One region of the Paenibacillus sp. FSL R10-2736 genome, then DNA from elsewhere that is predicted to be linked to it. Evidence: riboswitches for the same ligand, from Rfam matches in the RefSeq annotation. Region 1 holds a riboswitch; each other region holds the start of a gene.
The links. Region 1 has a riboswitch for cyclic di-AMP ahead of NSQ73_RS30700 (C40 family peptidase). Riboswitches for the same ligand answer to the same signal wherever they lie in the genome.

Region 1 (4,645 bases):
GATAAGTGCATTTGCAAAACTGTAAATCCTCTGGTACAATGATGCCTGTACTACTAGTAACAAATTTGTAATCTTTCAAATGGAATTAAGCAGCTATGTAACCGAAGCCTTTAATCTTATGTCGATATGTCACTATTCTGGTGCACAAAACGCCGAATTCCCTGCACCGGGGAGTGGGGGAACCATATTTTGGGTGAATTGATCTCGCTTTAGAGGGATCATAGGGGAACCTTCTACCGAATCCTTAAGCTAACCTCGCAGGCCTTGGAAGGAGTACATCTTTTGAGAAGTCAGAACTTTAAGAAGAAATGCACCGCAGCAGCGCTGGGTCTTGTGATGGTATTCACACTTGGAGCAGGCAGCGCTTTCGCAGATTCCAAAATGGATACTGTGATCTCAAAAACCATTGGAACGTCATATAAAACCGGGGGCACCAGCACCAGCGGCTTTGATTGTTCCGGATTCACCAAATACGTATTCAAGAGTATCGGCCTTACCTTGCCGCGCACCTCTAAGGCACAGTTCAGCGTTGGAACAGCCGTATCCAAGAGTAATTTGCGTTCCGGTGATTTGGTATTCTTCAATACCCTGGGCAACGGAGTTTCCCATGTCGGTATTTATGTCGGCAATGGCAAATTCGCACAATCCTCCACTTCGCGTGGTGTAACCATCAGTTCGATGAGTCAGGCATACTGGGCCAACCGCTACGTTGGCGCTAAAAGAGTGATGAGCACAACAGCCTACCAAGCTGTCGCTTACGATTGAACCCTTGAACATTTCCTCGAATATTCGTACCTCTAACAACTAAATGTAACTTATACGAGCCCGGTTTTGATTATTGCCGTAATCATTTCCGGGTTTTTCCTTTTCCTTATTCTACCTTTTACACTCATCTGCAGGCCCTGAAACACCTTTTTATCCCAAATCCAAAGAAAAATTCATCAATAGCTCACCTGCTGCGTAAATATGAGTCTTTCTATGCAGCTATAACTCTAAAAAACGCAAAAAAAATGCATTAATATGTTATAAGTGATTGCCAAGCGCCCTAGTCTTTGCTACAATTATCGCAGTGAGCTTTTAGTAACATTTTTGTAATTATTGAATCGCTTTTAACAAAGGTTTTGTCATGTATTGAATAACAGCTAATCCTAATCAACAGTCGTGCCGAGTTCCCTAAAGATTTAGGGAAACGGGGGAACCAACTTTGGGTGAATTGACCTCCTATTCTAAGAGGGGTCATAGGGGACCTTCAACCGAACCCTTAAGCTAACCTCGTAGGCATTTGGAAGGGGTATTTACTTTTGAAGAAGAAGCTAGCAGCCGCAGTACTAAGCTTTTCCATCATCTTCACCATTGGAGCAGGAAGCGCTTTCGCGGATTCCAAAATGGATAAAGTTATCGACAAAGCCATCGGGACCAAATACGTATCCGGCGGTGTATCCACGAACGGTTTTGATTGCTCCGGATTTACAATGTATGTTTTTGATAAGATCGGCATTAACCTGCCTCACCAATCCGGTTCCCAATATCAGATGGGCACTGCTGTATCCCGCGATGAGATGAGACCGGGCGATCTTGTATTCTTCAATACAAGCGGCAAAGGCATTTCCCATGTCGGTATTTATGTTGGTGACGGTGAGTTCGCACATGCTTCTTCCTCGCGTGGTGTAACCATCAGTTCGCTGAGTGACAGCTACTACGTCAACCGCTACGTTGGCGCCAAACGGATTATGAGTACAGATGCTTACAAGACTGTGGCTGCGGATTCCGAAGACAATGACGATGTGCAATAATTTGTCCTAATATAAGCGCTTTTCCAGGATTTTTGCCGAAATCTTGGAGGAGGGCTTATTTTTTTGTCTATAAAATTACTTACCCCGCTCTATATTTGTAAAACACCAATTTCGCTCTTTCATAAAATATTTTTTGGCGTTTGTCAAGTTCCGGTCTTTCTGCAAGGTTTTTGCGTCGAATCCGGCTCGTTTTGTATATAATATTTATAGAATGAAGTAATGTCCCCTTGAAAGGAGGCCTCTGCTTATGATAAGTTCCCCGGTAACTTTTTATGTTGTTCCTATGGAGTCGCGGCATGCTGCTGAGATCTGTGAGTGGAACTACAGGCCCCCGTATAATATTTACGGCTGGATGCCCTGGGAGCAGATGCAGGCGCTCGGTGTTGAATTCGGTGATCCGCAGCTGCGCAGTGAGCAATACGTTTCTGTTGTGAATGGACAGGGAATCCTGTGCGGCTTCGCCCAGCTGTTCCCTATGGAGGGTGTAGTCCGGCTTGGAATCGGCATGCGGCCCGATCTGTGCGGTCATGGCATGGGACATCTCTTCATGAAGGCCATCGTTCAGGCGGCGCTGCAGCGTTATCCGGAACGGGAGATCGATTTGGAGGTACTGACCTGGAATCAGCGGGCCATCCGTGCTTACCAGAAATGCGGATTTACCATAACGGATACTTATGAACGCAGAACCCCAACTGGCGATAAACCATTTTATTGTATGGTCTATGAGAAATAGCATTCCACTTCTGTATGTTTGCAAATTTTCCAGGAGTTTCGTTCATTTTTTTGACACAAATACTATGATAACGCTTCACCATCCGGTATAATGAAGGAAGCAGCTTACATGGAGGGACGGATGCAGATGCAGAAATGGATCATGAGCGGTTTGTTTTTTGCCGCCTGTGCCTTTGCCGTGGTCTTAATGTTTACCCTGCCCGGCAAAGCCGAGGTGGCTGAAGAGAACAAACCTACAATGCCTGAGGTTGTGCTGGACGCTACCAGCGCGGAGGCCCTGGTGAAAGCCAACTGCATCACCTGCCACGGGGATCAGCTTCAGGGCGGTGTAGGGCCGAACCTGCAGCAGGAGGGCGCACAGCATGACGCGGCACAGATTTACAGCATTGTGACCAAAGGCCGCGGGCAGATGCCTTCCTTCAAAGACAAACTAGCCCCTGAGGAAATTGCGAATGTCGCGTTATGGCTGGCTGAGAAGAAATAATAACATGCCCAAAGCAAAATGCCCGCTGCAAAGGATACCCTGGTATCCCTGCACGGGCATTTTTATGGATTAAGCGGTACTGTCGTTTCCATAAGGATCCTGTCCTCTAACGGTTTTTCTCAAAAGCCTCGTTGATTTCATTGGCCTGGCGTATATCCAGTTTCTCCACGTCTGCAGGCAGACGCAGGATAACGGTCTTGTAATCAATGGTGATATGCGGGTGATGGTCGAACGCTTCCGAGATCGCAGCAACATCATCCACAAAAGCAATTCCCTTCATATATTCATTGAACATATATTTGCGCACCATAATATCCTCTTCCAGTTTCCAGCCTTCCAGCTTGCCGATCTGCTCCCGCAGTTCTTCCTCTGTAAATGGCAATTTGTTTCCTCCCTTGCTTAATTAGCTGTATCACAGCAGTCCTGTCTTTCAAATAAAACATCCCTCAGCTTCTTAAAGTCCAAGGGATGTGCCGGTTCAAAGATTTTTTTCGATTTAATGTATTCTTAAATCCCGGCGAATAGTACTTCTCATCCCAATTTTAACATGGGCTGATGCCTGGGACAAACTCTGCTCCGCAGCTGCCTCCGGGCTACACCAGAACGACCGACGCCAAATCCTCGTCGCCGAGCAGAATATTGATGCGGTGCGTTTCTTTATCGTACATTACAACCCCGCTTCCGACCTTAATCACCGGCTCATTGCCCAGTGCGTAGAACAGATCCTCCGCAAGCGCCTCCCAGACCTCCAGCTTCGACTCCTCCGGCAGGTTCTCCCACTCCTCAGGCTCCATTTCGAAAAAAATATACCCGTCGGAAATCCGTCCGACTGCGCCTGTCAGTTCAACCAGAATTTCACTGTAATCTCTGCCATGCTTAACTCCCACGTCAATCACTCCGTTTTCTTCGCTGATGAATAATAACTTACCTTATCCATTATAGCCGAAAAAATCACTTCACAAAAAAGGGAATGCTGTCGATAAATAAGAATATACGTGATTTGGTTACGTGCAGAGTGTCCTCCCGCGGTTCAAGGATGATAAACGCGGTATAGTCGGATCACTTCTTAATTCTCATGGACGAGGTGCATAAATGGAAATTTCAACAATACTAGGACTGGTTTTTGGTCTGATCGCAGTAGTCTGGGGGATGGTACTCAAGCATGCTCCGCTTGAAAGCTTGAACAATCCCGCCGCCTATGTAATTATCTTTCTTGGTACGGCCGCCTCAATCTTCATGGCCTTTCCCATGTCGGAAGTCAAGAATTTCCCTAAGCTGCTGAAGATCCTATTTGTGAAGAAAAAGATGGTCGGCAAGCCCGAACTGATTACAATGTTCATGGAATGGGCATCCATCACCCGCCGTGAAGGACTGCTTGCACTGGAATCCAATGTCGATGAAATCGAAGATAATTTCCTTAGAAACGGTATGCGGATGATTATCGACGGCAATGACCAGGAATTTGTCCGCGATGTCTTAATGGAAGATATTCACGCTACAGAAGATAGACATAAAGCCGGCGCATTAATCTTCTCCCAGGCCGGGATGTACGCACCTACACTGGGGGTACTCGGGGCTGTTATCGGGCTGATTGCCGCCTTGGGGGATATGAGCAATATGGATGTCCTGGCCCACG
Region 2 (4,645 bases), on a different contig from region 1:
TTGCCAAGGAGAGAACTTTAATTATATAATTTTAAAGTAACTTATCTTTTATCACGACAGTCCTATGGACAGAAAGGAACTCTCTTTGAGCAAACCGAAAAAGAACAATGTCGCGCTTCCCCAGATGAGCAAGCAGGAGAAACGCCGGGCAGAGCAGGAGCAGCAGAAGCAGAAAACGAGAATTCTGATCGTGAGTACAGTGGCGTTAGTCGTTATTATTTTTGTAGGATTATTCATGCTGGCCTCGAGGGACGGCTCAACCACAGGATCTGCTGCCGCTCCCGTTGACTTCAATTACAGTGAAATGGCACGGCTGGGCAAAGAAGACGCACCCGTCAAAATCGTTGAATTCGGCGATTACAAATGTCCGGCTTGCGCCCAGTTCACCGGGGTGATTAAACCGCAAATCGTTCAGGAGTATGTCAATCAGGATAAAGCAGCCTTTTACTTCGTCAACCTGGCCTTTATCGGTACGGATTCGAGAACAGCCTCACTTGCGGCACTCTCCGTGTACCATCAGAATCAAGAGGCTTTCTGGAAATTCTTCGATGCCATCTATGCTAACCAGGGTGAAGAAAAGGTAGAGTGGGCAACACCGGACTTCCTGGTAAGTCTGGCACAGCAATTAGAATTGCCCATTGACTTCGACCTGCTGCGTAAGGATATTGAAGACAAGACCTACGAAAGCGAACTGGAGAGAGATATCCAGCTTGGCACTGACACCGGCGTAACCAACACGCCATCACTGTTTGTCAATGGAGTCAAGGTGAAGGAACCTTTTAATATGGAGGAGATTGATGCTCAAATCCAGGTAGCTGCGGAAGCTGTGGCTGCACAATGAATAAATTCTCTGCATTCTGCCGCCGGAATTGTCTCTACTTGGCCTGGTTCGTCTCGGTTGTTGCTGTAGCAGGCAGTCTGTATCTCAGTGAAGTGCTGAAATATGAGCCCTGCAAGCTATGCTGGTTTCAGAGGATATTTATGTATCCGCAGCTGATTTTGCTCGGAATCGCCACTTACCGGGGGGATAAGCGCATTATCCCTTATGTCCTTCCCTTAAGTTTGATTGGCGGAAGCATTTCGATCTATCATTACGCAGAGCAGAAAATTCCGGCACTCAGCAAGGTGCTTCCATGTACAATCGGTGTGCCGTGCAACACGGATTATCTGAATTATTTCGGATTCATCACCATCCCGCTGCTGGCACTCATTGCGTTCGCATTAATCACAATTCTGCTATGGACAGGGCGTAAAGAGGATGCAGGTGAGTAAGAAGCCGTCAGGCAGAATGAAGAGTAACTATTTCCCTTAAATTGAGTGTAAATTATTAAGCAGAAATGCTGTAAAATCACGCGATAAAGGGATAATGAAAGAGAATGAAAGATCAAGACATACCGGATCATGGATTTGGTTGTTTTGGTTGTTTTTCATTCTTTTTTCATTTGTTTCAACGCTTTACGGAAGAGGCATTGTAGATTATTATTAGTCCTTGTGAGAAGTTGAATATGCGCTGAATTTTCCGGAAGGAAAAACGGGGGAACCAAACTTGGCCGAGTGCCAACGGGGTGAATCGGAAGCGGGTCAGCAGACTCGAAAACCGTAGGGCTACCACAGCCCGAATCCGCCAGCTAACCTCGTAAGCAATAGTGGGATAATGACCATGCACTCAAGGCATGCGGATCATTTCCGTATGCTTATTTTTGTGCCTGCATTTATGAAATCCACTTATGAAAACAGCGCGCGGTACTGCCGTTTCAACTTAACAAAGAGAGGAACTGTTACTACAATGGTAAGCAAGGTAAAACGACTATTGATCGGGCGTCCGATGAAGTCGAACGAACTCGATCATGAAAAGTTATCCAAGGTGAAAGCACTGGCTGTCCTGTCTTCTGATGCGCTCTCGTCTGTAGCCTACGGAACAGAACAAATCCTAATCGTACTTGTGGCCGCAGGTTTCACAGCTATCTGGTACTCATTGCCAATTGCATTAGCCGTATTGGGCCTGCTGGCCATCTTAATCCTGTCTTATCGGCAGACCATTTTTGCTTATCCGCAGGGCGGGGGCGCCTACATTGTTGCCAAAACCAATCTAGGGGTTCATACCGGATTGCTTGCCGGTGGCTCTTTGCTGGTCGATTATATTCTAACGGTGGCGGTAAGCGCCTCGGCGGGAACGGATGCAATTACATCAGCGTTCCCGGGTCTTCATAATCATAGTGTACTCATAGCGGTTACTGTCATTCTGCTCTTAACGATTGTCAATCTGCGGGGTGTTACTGAATCAGCTTCCTTCATAGCCATTCCGGTATATCTGTTCGTCGTATCCATCTTTGTACTGATTATCGCGGGAGTCTTCAAATATGCAACCGGCGGTGCTCATGCCCAGGTTCCTGAGATTGGCTCGGCGGTATCAAACGTTAGTATGTTCCTTCTGCTCAAGGCCTTCAGCTCCGGCTGTTCGGCACTGACCGGGGTAGAAGCGGTCTCCAATGCGATCCCTAACTTCAAAGCACCGGCTGAGAAAAATGCGGCTAAAACGCTGATGCTGATGGGTCTGATTCTCGGAGCTATGTTCACAGGGATTACGCTTTTGGCTTATTGGTACGGTATCATGCCGGATGAGAAAGCAACGGTTGTGTCGCAGATTACCGAGTCTACCTTTGGCCGCGGCGGTTTGTACTTCTTCATCCAAGGCATCACTGCAGTAATCTTGTTCCTGGCGGCGAATACAGCGTATTCGGCCTTCCCGCTGCTGGCTTTCATGTTCGCCAAGGACAAATATTTACCCCATGCCTTCATGGTGCGCGGAGACCGGCTGGGATTCTCCAACGGCATTATTTTCCTCGGCGTAATGTCGGCTGTGCTTGTAGCTGCTTTTCACGGAAATACCGAAGGGTTGATTCCATTATACGCCGTTGGGGTATTCATTCCGTTTACCCTTTCACAGCTTGGCATGATGGTCCAGTGGTACAGAACCAAGCCTAAGGGCTGGCAGAGCAAATTCGCTGTGAATACAGTAGGCATGCTCACAACCTTAACCATTACGCTCATCTTCATTATTACTAAATTCTCGAGTGTATGGATGGCCTTCATCTTCCTGCCGCTTGTAATCATCGTGTTCCACCGGATTCACCGCCATTATATGAATATTGCCGATCAGCTGCGCATTTGTCCGGCTACGGATAAACCTTGTATTAAAGGAAGCACAGTGGTTGTACCTGTTGCCGGTGTCACCCGCGCGGTACTGCATTCGATCAGCTATGCGAAGTCATTGACTGAGAATGTAGTGGCTGTATATGTCGGATTCGATGAAGAAGAGATTCACAAAATGGAACAGAAGTGGGAAGAGTGGAACCCTGGGGTGCGCCTGATTGTACTCCGCTCGCGTTACCGCAGCATCATCCGCCCGCTGGTGAAATTCATCGATACGGTGGAGTGGAAAACCGCTTCTACAGACCATATTACTGTACTCATTCCGCAATTTGTTACGAAGCATTGGTGGCAGGCGATTCTGCATAATCAGACCAGCTTGTTCATCCGTTCTTATCTGATGAATCAGAAGGATATCGTTATAGCAACTGTACCGTATCATTTGCACAAATAGACATACCCTTTATATGTAAAACGGCTGTTTCCGCAGGTTGCGGGGACAGCCGTTTTTTGTTAAGCGCAGGGTGAGTGTACATGGAACCAGATAATTTAGTTGACAGAGAGAATGAGAATCAATATCATCAGTTTATGTGAGGCGAAGGCAGCAGTAACCTTTGACCAATAATGAATGTACTTACAGGAGGGGTAGTTAATGTTTTCGTTCAACCTACAAAGATCAGGAAGCATGAAGCTGGCTATGGCCGGACTCATGACCACAACGTTGTTACTATCCGCGTGCGGAAATAACAATGCAGCCAATAATGAAGCTGCGGCAACTACAGCACCTGCAGCAACTACCGAAGCTACAACTGCACCTGCAGAAACAACAGCTCCAGCGGTAGAGCAAACAGTAACGGATGCCATGGGACATAAAGTCACTATCCCTGCGAACCCGCAGCGTGTGCTGGCTTCTTATCTGGAAGATTATCTGGTCGCACTTGGCGTGACCCCGGTTGCCCAATGGTCCGTTACAAACGGTACTATGGAATACCTCGCAGCTGAGCTTAAAGATATTCCAACCATCAGCTATGACCTTCCACTGGAAGCCGTAACCAGCTTCGCACCGGACTTCACCATTGTACAATCGGAAGGTACTGTTCAGAACGGCCTGTATGACCAGCTGAACAAAATTGCACCTACGTATGTACTCGGCGACGAAGTCAGCAAGGACTGGCGCAAATCGCTGCTCAAGATCGGCGAGCTGTTGAACAAAACGCCTGAAGCTGAAGCAGCAATTACAGCGTACGATCAAAAAGCTGCTGATGCAAAAGCCAAAATCTCTGCTGCCATCGGCGATGAGTCCGTTGCCATTCTCTGGCTGGTCTCCAAGAGCTTCTTCATTGTAGACGAAACCCGCAGCAGCGGAGCGGTATTGTATGGAGATCTTGGACTGAAGCTCCCGAATCTGGTTACCGAAATTCCTGCTGAGTCCAGAGCAACGTGGAATCCGATTTCACTTGAGAAATTGTCTGAGCTGACTGCAGATCATATCATC
Region 3 (4,645 bases), on a different contig from region 1:
GCCTGGAAGATCCCCGTGAATAGCGTCGTCATACCTGTAATGAACAAGGACAAGAACGTGACATGCAGAATGTAGCTGCCCATTTCAATTAATTGCGGATCATTGGTGAATAGACCAATTAAGTGGTCAGAGACCAGGTAGACGATAACGCCGAACAAGATGGCTAACGCCAGAATTGTTTTAATGGTGAATTGAATGGTATGCTTCATGCGCAACCGGTTGGCTGTAAAAGAGAAGGCAATAAGCGGCACGACGCCCTCGCTTAAGCCCATCAGGATTAACTCGGGGAATTGCAGCAGTCGTGAGGAAATTCCGAAGCCCGCAATAGCCTGCTCCCCATATTCGACCAGATAACGGTTAAAGATGAGTGACATGGCACCCATGAAGAGACTCATCACAAAGACGGGAACTCCGATTTTGAATACATTGCCCAGAATGACCTTGGTAGCCTTGAATTGTTTCAGTGAGACCGTTAAGAATTGACTCTTAAATCCTATATGATAGGCGTAATAAGCACTCGCAACTATGTTAGAAATGACCGTGGCAGACGCAACACCGATTACATCCCAGTGGAAGACGAAGATGACCAGCGCATCGAGAATTATATTCACGGCCACACTAAGCAGCATACCAATCATAGATGTTATCGCGGCTCCCTCCGAGCGCACAATATTCTCCAGTGTGAAGAACAATACGACGAAGGGTGAGCCAATAAGCATAATGGTAACGTAGTCCTTGGTAAATCCGAAGGAGTCAGGCGTTGCCCCCAGGCCATGTACGATAGAATTAATGAGCGGCAGGCCGACGGCCATCGCGATAAGACCGAGAACCAGGCTGCTGTAAAAGGCGAATGCAGACACATGCTTAACATCAGCCGTATTTTTCTCTCCCAACAGACGGGAAATGAAGGCACTGCTGCCGACTCCAATCAGGTTACCCAGCGCCATAATGACCGCGAATAACGGTAAGGTTAAGGCAAGTGCAGTTAACATGGCAGTATTATTAAGGGTGCCTATGAAAAAGGCGTTTAAAATGGAATAGATGACACTCATTGACGTTCCAAGCATCATGGGTATTGCGAAGTGCGCTACGGCTTTTGCAACCGGTGCTTTCTCAAAGTAATGGAGGTTTTCTGTATCCATGCGATTCACCACTTTCTTCGTGTATGTTAGTCTCTACATTAGTTAGAATTCTAACTATAAATTGATTACGAACTTTGCGCCGCACCAAACAAACCCGTAACAAATGACAATACGGGTCTCGTGAGCGGGTGTTGACTAATCGTCAGTTTCAGACTGTATTTGGTAAAATCTTTATTGCGCTGCCTTTGCCTTCAGTTCTTCGGGAAAGACAGCGCCGCTGCTGCTAATAGGAAATGCTTTACTTACTTGTCATCCGAATCACTGGAGTTGTCCTTCGAGCCGTCTCTACCATCTCTGGAAGGCCAGCCGAAGCCGTTCATGCCGCCGCCTTGACCTTCCCGGCCAAATCCGGGGAATCTTCCGCTAAAGCGTCCGTCATCCATATTTCCCCACATACTGCTCATTTGTCCGCGCATAGCCATCAGCTTGTCGAATTCCTCTGATCCTATGCGCTCCTTAGCGGCCTCCATCCACATAGCCATTACATCACGGTCTGCATCTGTTCCTAGTTCTTCTTCTAAGGCTGTAATGACGCGGACCAGGTATTCACCGAAGGCTGCCTGTTCTTCTGGAGACAGGACTGAAAATATGCTGCCGCCCTCAACCTCCTGGCCCTCTTCCTCCCGCCCTTTCGCCGTCAGATAAATCAGCATGATGCGTTTATCTGTCTCGGAAGGCTGACGGGTGATATATTCGGCCTTCTCCAGTTTGGCCAGCAATTCATTGAGCGAGGATACACGAATGTCCAGCATATAGGATAAATCCTTCGTGCTGATTCCGTCCTTCATCCGGAGAAACGCCATGATCCTGCCTTGTCCCCGTGACGTATCTGCCATAGGGCCAACAGCGGCGTGGTTCTTCAGATGCTGTCTCTGCAACAGCCATTGCAGCTTGGCGAGCTTGTCGTACAATTCAGCATTCATATTCATTATGAATCCTCCCAGGGATATATTTACGGTACCTGTCAATCAATGTAACGGTACCTGTTGAATTTATTATAACGGTACCTGTTATACTTGTCAAAGATTTTCTACAGGTGCCGTTAATAAATTTTCCGCTGGAAGCATTGCTGGTCTTTCAGGTAATCAAGCAGTAGCCGGTTGAAGTGCTGCGGCTGACATAAATGGCTGGGATACATGGCATCTTCCAGTATTGCCAGCGTGGCGAGCGGATATTTGGCCGCTGTTTGTCTCACCTGCTCCAGAACCCGCTCATTCTGATTGCCTGATACACAAAGAACGGGAACCTGCAGCCTTAGTGCAAACCCGTAGCTGTCCGTATGTCTTAGTGCCAGACGCTGTTTAATCAATTCTGTTGTCCGTTCATGGACAAGCTCTCTTCTCAGAATATGATACGCAGACAGCCATTTGTTATATGTAATGCGCAAAGAACGGATGAACATTTCAGCCGGAAGATAATGGGCGGCCCATGCGCAGATTTGAAAGAGCTCCAGCACTTTGCTGCCTTTAGACGTACAATCTCCTAGGATGTAATTGTCCACCAACACCAGATTAATTACCCGTTCAGGATTCAGATAGGCGAATTTCTGGGCAAGCACAGCACCGCTGGAACAAGCTACGATGACGGCCCGTTCTACGGACAGTCCATCCAATAATCCCTTCAGATCTTCACACTGCGTGTCTACAATCCGGCTGATCTCCACATCCATTTTACCGGATTGCCCATTCCCTCTTAGGTCAAACAAGATCACTTTCGCCCGCTTGCTGAAATACTCCGCCTGAGGCTCGAACAGATGATGTGAAGTCGAATAATCATGAATAAAAACAATGGGCAGACCACTGCCCGACACCTCGTAATAGAGGGTAGTTCCATTGACGTCAATATACGGCATTACCTGTGCATCCTCTCATGTCGCTTACGGAGTTAGCTGCCGGATTCGGGCTTGAAGAGTAGCCCTACTCGATTCCTCGAGATTCACCCCAGAAAACTTGGTTTCCCCGCTTCCATTACGGAACTCAGCGATTACATATATTTTTGCGGATATAGATTAACAGAAACTTCAGTATAGCCCATATTCGTCTATGAATGAATAGCTTAGGTGAATTTGCCCAACACGCGCAGAAACCAGCCGCAGTGAGCCCAAAAAGCAGAGCAGCGATTCTCCCGTTACCGGAGACTCACTGCTCTGCTTGCTTTAAACATCATCTATAATCAGCGGTTCAGGATGTCATCCACCTCTTTAGCGAGGGTGTCCAGGCTTTCCTGTATTGGCAGGTTCTCCAGCCAGATATCGTTGATGCGTGTGCCCATCAGATCTTCAATCTCATGGTACGTACCGGTCATCGGTCGCATTTTGCTGAATTCCAGCTCTTCGGAAGCGACCTTGTAGCCAGGGAAAGCAGCTATGGTCTCTTTCATCAAGTCTGTGTCCAGGGAAGTAAGACGGGTCGGAAGATATCCGGTATTGGCAGAAGCATACGCCGCCTGCTCGGTATCCGACAGCCATTTCATGAATTCGAAAGCGGCTGCCTTCTCATTATCCGTTCCCGTATTCGCCAGATACGTATTCGATCCGCCGACCGGGACGCCCCGTTTGCCGTCTTCTCCGGCAGGAATCATGGATACGCCGAGATCAATTCCACTCTCTGCGGCCATGCCGGCGAACGTTTTGTAGCCGCCGACACTGGAGAAGATCAGCGCAGTGCCCGGATTGGCAATGGAGGCATAGTAGGCATCCTTATCCGTGACCCCAAGTACTTTGATCAGACCCTTGGATTCCAGATCTTCAATGAAGGTGATCAGCTTCACTGCGCCTTCGCTGTTGATGTTGGATTTCGTCTCATCCTCATTGACCACATTGGTATCCGAGTACGAATGCAGCAGCGCCTCCATCACCCAGAAGTCATAGTTGAACAGGTACATCGGCGGCTGGCCGGTAGCATCATATGCGGTCTGCAGATAGGCCTCCAGTTCGGCAAAGGTCGCCGGTCCGTTCGGATCCAGCCCTTCTTTAGCGGCGAGCGTCTTGTTTACATACATCACGGGAACACTCCGCATATGGGGAAAGGCATACAGATCCTCGCCCAGATACAGGTTGCCGAGGTCGCCGATTTTGAAATCCGAGGTGTCGAACTTGTCCGTTTCCATGAACGGTTCGAGATTGGCAATAATGTCACTGTCGGCAAAGCCCTTAGTCATCGCCACTTCATCAATAAAAACATTCGGCAGCGTACCCGCTATGGCTGCAGCGTTGATCTTCTGCTGCATTTCCCAGTAATCCCCCTGATATTCAGCATTCACATGGATATTCAGCTCGGCTCCCTTGGTCTCGTTGAACTGGTCCACCAGATTCTGGTTCACATCCTCCACGGCAGAAGTCCAGAAATTCAGCTCGAGGACGGAATCACCTTTCTCATAGGCCGCTACACTGGATTCAGCTTCGGTGGTGGCACAGCCTGCAAGAACGGCGGTCAGTGCAACAGTGGCGAGCAGCGGAGTTACTCTTTTTCCCCATACCTTCATTATTCGTTTCTCCTCCATGA
Region 4 (4,645 bases), on a different contig from region 1:
GTACGCTTCGGCTTTCTTCTCCAGGGCTCCCGCTTCCGCCGCTCCGGCCAGCTGGACAATCTCCGCATTCGCTCTCCCTTTCGCCAGCTCAGCTTCCGCCGTGGCCAGTCCGCGCTTGGTCGTTGTCGCTGCCTCGGCTTCCGCCTCAAGAATCTGCCGCTGCTTGGCGGCTTCCGCTCTCATGACCGTAGCCTGGTTCTCCGCCTGGGCAGGCTTGATCACCGTTGCCTCCAGCTCCCGCTGTCTCAGCTCGACTTCAATTTCCCGGACTGTGCGGTTGGCCTCCGCTTCCATCTGCGTGATTTTGACCTGTTCGGTAACGAGCGATTGCTTAATTTTGTTCTGCTGCAATTCATACGCAAGATCCGCCTGTGCCTTCTTCACTTCTGTCTCCAGCTTGAAATCCGCCTGCTTGATGTTCAGTTCCTTCTCAAACAGGGATTCCTTCGCGCGGGCGGCGGTTCCCGCTTCAATGGTGGCCTGATGCGCATTGGCTTTGGCAATGGAGGATTCCTTCTCCGCCTCGGCCTGCTTGATCTGAATGTCGCGTTCCGCTTCCGCCTTGGCAATGCTGGCATCGCGGCGGATGCGCTCAATTTCCGGAACCCCCATATTGTCGATATACCCTTTGTCATCCGTAATTTTCTTGATGGTGAAGCTGACGACCTCAAGCCCCATCTTGTCGAGGTCCTCCGAGCAGGTCTCCCTCATCTTGCTGTTGATTTCATCAGGCGTCTTGAGGATGGATTCCACCGTCAATTGCCCGATCAAGCCGCGCAGGTGGCCCTCCACCGAATGCAGGATAATCGTCTCGCGGTCTTCTTCCGGCCGGTCGATGAACTGCTCACTGGCCGTCAGAATAGCGGTGGGATCGCTTTTGATTTTTATCTGGGCGACCGCCTCCAGGTTGAGCTTGATGCCCTGCCGGGAGAACATCGCCTGCGCCGGAATGACATCGAAGCTCATCAGCATCATCGAGATGGTCTTATTGTTCTGGAAGCCGGGGATGACGAACGTACCGCCGCCCTGCACCACTCTTTTACCGCCGAGACCGTATACAATCATCGCCTGATTGGGCGGGACTTTTTTATAAGCGGTCACGATACTGAACAAAGCCAGCAGAATAACAACAACAATGCCCGAGATTAAATAAAGAATAACCATTTGGTCCGACACTCCCCGTCATTTATAATTCTCCGAATTCCCTCTCGAAGAGGGTTACTTCCGCCATTCCCTTATCCACCTTCAAAATAATCACCCTGTCGCCCCTCACAAGCTGCTGGCCGCTTGCTGCCCTCACTCCAATGGAGCGCATCGTTCCGTGCAGCACATATTTCATTTCCCCGGCTGTCCCATCCGCTGCAGGCACACTGATGTATCCAAGCTGCCCTGCCTGCTCATAATCCAATTCATTCATGCTGCTGTCATACCGGGTCATCACCCGGGCCAGCACTGCATACATCAGACACCCTGTCAGCAAGGCAATCATGGTACAGATCAGCACTACTGCAAGCACGCTCATTCCGCTGAAGCGGATAAGCACATAACCAGAGCCGCCCCAGACTGTGACAAACACCATCAGCGGGAGTATAGGCACAAAGCCCGGACCCCCGGCGTCACCGCCCCCCGCATGCAGATGACCCGCCAGGCCATGCCCGTGAAGTCCGCCGCTTAGGAGTAGGAGCAGTCCGACCCAGAAGCACACGATAAATATAGTTAAGATAACGATCACCTCCTTAGGCAGTTCAGATCACATTATAAAGATACTTTTTACGTTGTTATATGAATTGTTATTCTTGATTCAGACCGTCTTCCCCCACTGCCTGCACAGCAAAAAGACCACAGCAGCAGCAGGGCTCTCCGTGGTCGGTTAATCGATCATGGCGCTCATCCTCTCTCTTCGAGGCTTACGGGGTTAGCTGACGGATTCGGGCAGCGAGATTGCCCTACCTTGCCGGAGCACCGTTACAGCATGCAGCAAGGATTCACCCCAGGTGAGCGGCCGCTATCTGAGCAAAAGCCGTAATCACCGTTGGTTCCCCCGTTCCCATTACTGGAATTCAGCCATTTGAGAACAGTTAAATTTCATTCGGTTGTTGATTTGAATCTTACGCCTGCAGCCATTTAATGTAAAACGCTGCGGTTGACAAAAGAAGCCAAAAATGCCGTCCCTGCATGAATGAAGGCGTATTCTTTGCTTTCGTTCTTAAGCGGCCGATGATTTACTCCTTCTTGCTCCGTTTCTCTGGAGCAGTGCTGTTACATAGCAAAGAGGCTGTCTAGTAAGCAGTGAATCTGCTTACTAGACAGCCCCGGCCGGCAAATATTATCAATACAGTATAATTTCTTTATCGTTTCTGTGCTTCCAGCTCCCGCGTAAGCTCCAGCGCTTCAATACCGGCCAGCAGTACTATGCCAATTCCGTGAGTATCGTTGAGCTGCCAGGTGAGCTGCTCCTTGTAATAGAGCTTATTGAAGGAGTAGCCTGATCCCCGGCAGACGCCGTAGACATTCCCCTGCTTGTCGATGCAGTATTCGGCAAGGGCGTGCCAGCCGCGTATTGCTGCAGCGGCGTAGGGGTGCGGCTTGAGCAGCCAGCCTCTGCGCGCCCCTCTAGCGAATGCATACACGAACATTGAAGAGCAGGATGCCTCCGCATAGGATTCGGCATCCGTCAGAACTTGATGCCATAACCCTGCTGCATCCTGTAGCCGCAGATACCCTTCACACAGCTCCCGGAAATAATCCAGCAGCTCCGGCTGCTGCGGGTGCTGCTCCGGCAGAATCTCCAGCAGCTCGGTCAGTGAGAACAGCACCCAGCCGTTGCCTCTGCCCCAATGCACACCGTTCGGCTTGCCGAATTTATAGTCATAGACATGGTGCATAATGCCAAGCTCCGGCTGGAACAGCCGCGCGCGGTAATGCAGAAACTGGGCCACTGCGTCATCCAGATATTCAGCATTGCCGGTTAGCTGATAGTACCGGACCAGAAAAGGGGTGCTCATATACAAATCATCACACCACATCGTTCCCTGCATGAAGTCGGTCGTGCCCCGGGTGCGGTAAAGCGCACCCGCCTCGTCACGGGACTGTGTCCCGTGAATGTAACGGGCAATATATTCTGCCGCCCCGGCTGCTCCAGGCAGCGGCTGCACGCTGTGCGCTGCCAGCATCGCCGCACCGAATGAGCCGCAATCATCCAGGGAGTCGATTAGCGCCAGCTGCTGATTAATTCCCGGAGCGCCGTAACGGCCCGTGTCCCAGAGTGCATATTCATGAAGCCGTGTGCACTGCTCAATATGGCCTCTGGAATAAGCGGTGTAATGGGAATCATCCAGCACAATCCCTGTGCACAGCAGCCCGTATAACGTCACGCCCAGCGGATAATTCCAGCGTCCGTACAGCGTGCTCTCCAGATACGGCCTGACCGCTCCGCCGGGGCGGTCTACCCGCCAAAAGCAGCTCTCCGCCCCTTCCCCAAAGGGAGTATCCATCACAGCAGCCGCCGCAGCCTCCGGTGCAGCCGATGCAAGGAAGGTCCCCAGATACAGCCAGGGTCCTGCCTGCCCTTCCACAGGATGCGGCAAGACCAGGTTCACGGTGTCCGCTTCCGCTTCTCCCCCTGCGTCCGCCGCTTCCAGCCGGAAGCCCCAGTCCGGGCCGCAGCAGACGGCCTCGACCAGCAGATCATGGCTGCCGAAGCCCAGCGGCAGCACACATTCAAGCCCGGCACTCCCCCCGGGCTGGATGGCGGCAAGCCTGCCATCCACATAGACCCGGAGTGCCGCCACGTCCCGGCTGCGGAGGCTCAGCCGGGTGTCAGTGAAGCCCGGCGCTGTCACCGCCAGCCGGCTCCAGGCCAGCGCCTTCGCGCCGGGAACCTCGCCGAAGATACGCGCGAGATTCCCGGCGCAGGCCACGGTATCCGGCCATCCGGCCTGCGGATACCAGGCACAGCGGGACGCGAGCGCCGCTTCGGCCGCGCCGCTGCGGAATGCGCTTTGCAGCGGCTCCGCCTGGAGTGCTGCTGTTCCTCCTTGAGGAACGCCGGCGCGCTCGCTCTCCGGCTGCAGCATCCATCTGCTCTGCTGCGGCGCGCTGTAAATCCAGCCCTCACAGCCGCTGCGCCCGGCTGTCGGGGCCAGGAAATGCAGCGGCGCGCCTTTCACGCTGCCCGTGCCGAAGATGCCGCCGCAGCCCGTGCCGACTGCGGTGAATTCCAGCAGCACATGGTTCCAGCCCTGGCTTAGCCCGGTCCGGAAGTAGGCCCTGCGGTCCGGAAATACATCATCGTTCAGATTGGACTGGAACACGGCGGAGCCATTGACATAGACTGTTACCGGACCGAAGCAGCTGACAGCCAGCGGGATATCGCTCTCTGCATCGCTCCACAGCTTGCCCCAGACATAGACAAATTCCCCGTCCTGCAGCTCCGGCAGCCGTTCCTTCAGATTCATCTCATACCGGCAGTCGGATGGCCGCGGAAAGCTGTCCTCCAGATGCACCCGGTACACCGGAGGCTGCGGCGGATTGGCACCGATATAGCGATTGGCTACGATCGCAAGCACGGATTCGGTATGCTCTCCAGCCGTACGCACGATAGAATTCTGCGGATCAAAATATGCCGGAACACCAGCCTCCACAG

Region 2: it holds a riboswitch for cyclic di-AMP, as region 1 does, so the genes downstream of both, NSQ73_RS13580 (APC family permease) here and NSQ73_RS30700 (C40 family peptidase) in region 1, are expected to answer to the same signal.
Region 3: it holds a riboswitch for cyclic di-AMP, as region 1 does, so the genes downstream of both, NSQ73_RS15060 (alpha/beta fold hydrolase) here and NSQ73_RS30700 (C40 family peptidase) in region 1, are expected to answer to the same signal.
Region 4: it holds a riboswitch for cyclic di-AMP, as region 1 does, so the genes downstream of both, NSQ73_RS23560 (hypothetical protein) here and NSQ73_RS30700 (C40 family peptidase) in region 1, are expected to answer to the same signal.

What each region holds. Positions count from the first base shown of each region.
Region 1 covers NZ_JBBOBN010000002.1:576,846-581,490, reverse strand. Annotated here, with positions in the region: cyclic di-AMP (ydaO/yuaA leader) riboswitch at 141-279, shown strand; gene NSQ73_RS30705 (C40 family peptidase) at 337-765, shown strand; cyclic di-AMP (ydaO/yuaA leader) riboswitch at 1,153-1,296, shown strand; gene NSQ73_RS30700 (C40 family peptidase) at 1,302-1,793, shown strand; gene NSQ73_RS30695 (GNAT family N-acetyltransferase) at 2,041-2,526, shown strand; gene NSQ73_RS30690 (c-type cytochrome) at 2,653-3,009, shown strand; gene NSQ73_RS30685 (4a-hydroxytetrahydrobiopterin dehydratase) at 3,116-3,391, opposite strand; gene NSQ73_RS30680 (hypothetical protein) at 3,603-3,896, opposite strand; gene motA (flagellar motor stator protein MotA) at 4,102-4,645, shown strand, end outside.
Region 2 covers NZ_JBBOBN010000001.1:3,139,649-3,144,293, forward strand. Annotated here, with positions in the region: gene NSQ73_RS13570 (DsbA family protein) at 86-841, shown strand; gene NSQ73_RS13575 (disulfide oxidoreductase) at 838-1,272, shown strand; cyclic di-AMP (ydaO/yuaA leader) riboswitch at 1,499-1,658, shown strand; gene NSQ73_RS13580 (APC family permease) at 1,787-3,604, shown strand; gene NSQ73_RS13585 (ABC transporter substrate-binding protein) at 3,803-4,645, shown strand, end outside.
Region 3 covers NZ_JBBOBN010000001.1:3,488,357-3,493,001, forward strand. Annotated here, with positions in the region: gene NSQ73_RS15050 (MATE family efflux transporter) at 1-1,142, opposite strand, end outside; gene NSQ73_RS15055 (MarR family winged helix-turn-helix transcriptional regulator) at 1,385-2,071, opposite strand; gene NSQ73_RS15060 (alpha/beta fold hydrolase) at 2,185-2,994, opposite strand; cyclic di-AMP (ydaO/yuaA leader) riboswitch at 3,002-3,134, opposite strand; gene NSQ73_RS15065 (ABC transporter substrate-binding protein) at 3,315-4,625, opposite strand.
Region 4 covers NZ_JBBOBN010000001.1:5,504,002-5,508,646, forward strand. Annotated here, with positions in the region: gene NSQ73_RS23555 (flotillin family protein) at 1-1,164, opposite strand, end outside; gene NSQ73_RS23560 (hypothetical protein) at 1,187-1,732, opposite strand; cyclic di-AMP (ydaO/yuaA leader) riboswitch at 1,890-2,076, opposite strand; gene NSQ73_RS23565 (glycoside hydrolase family 88/105 protein) at 2,349-4,645, opposite strand, start outside.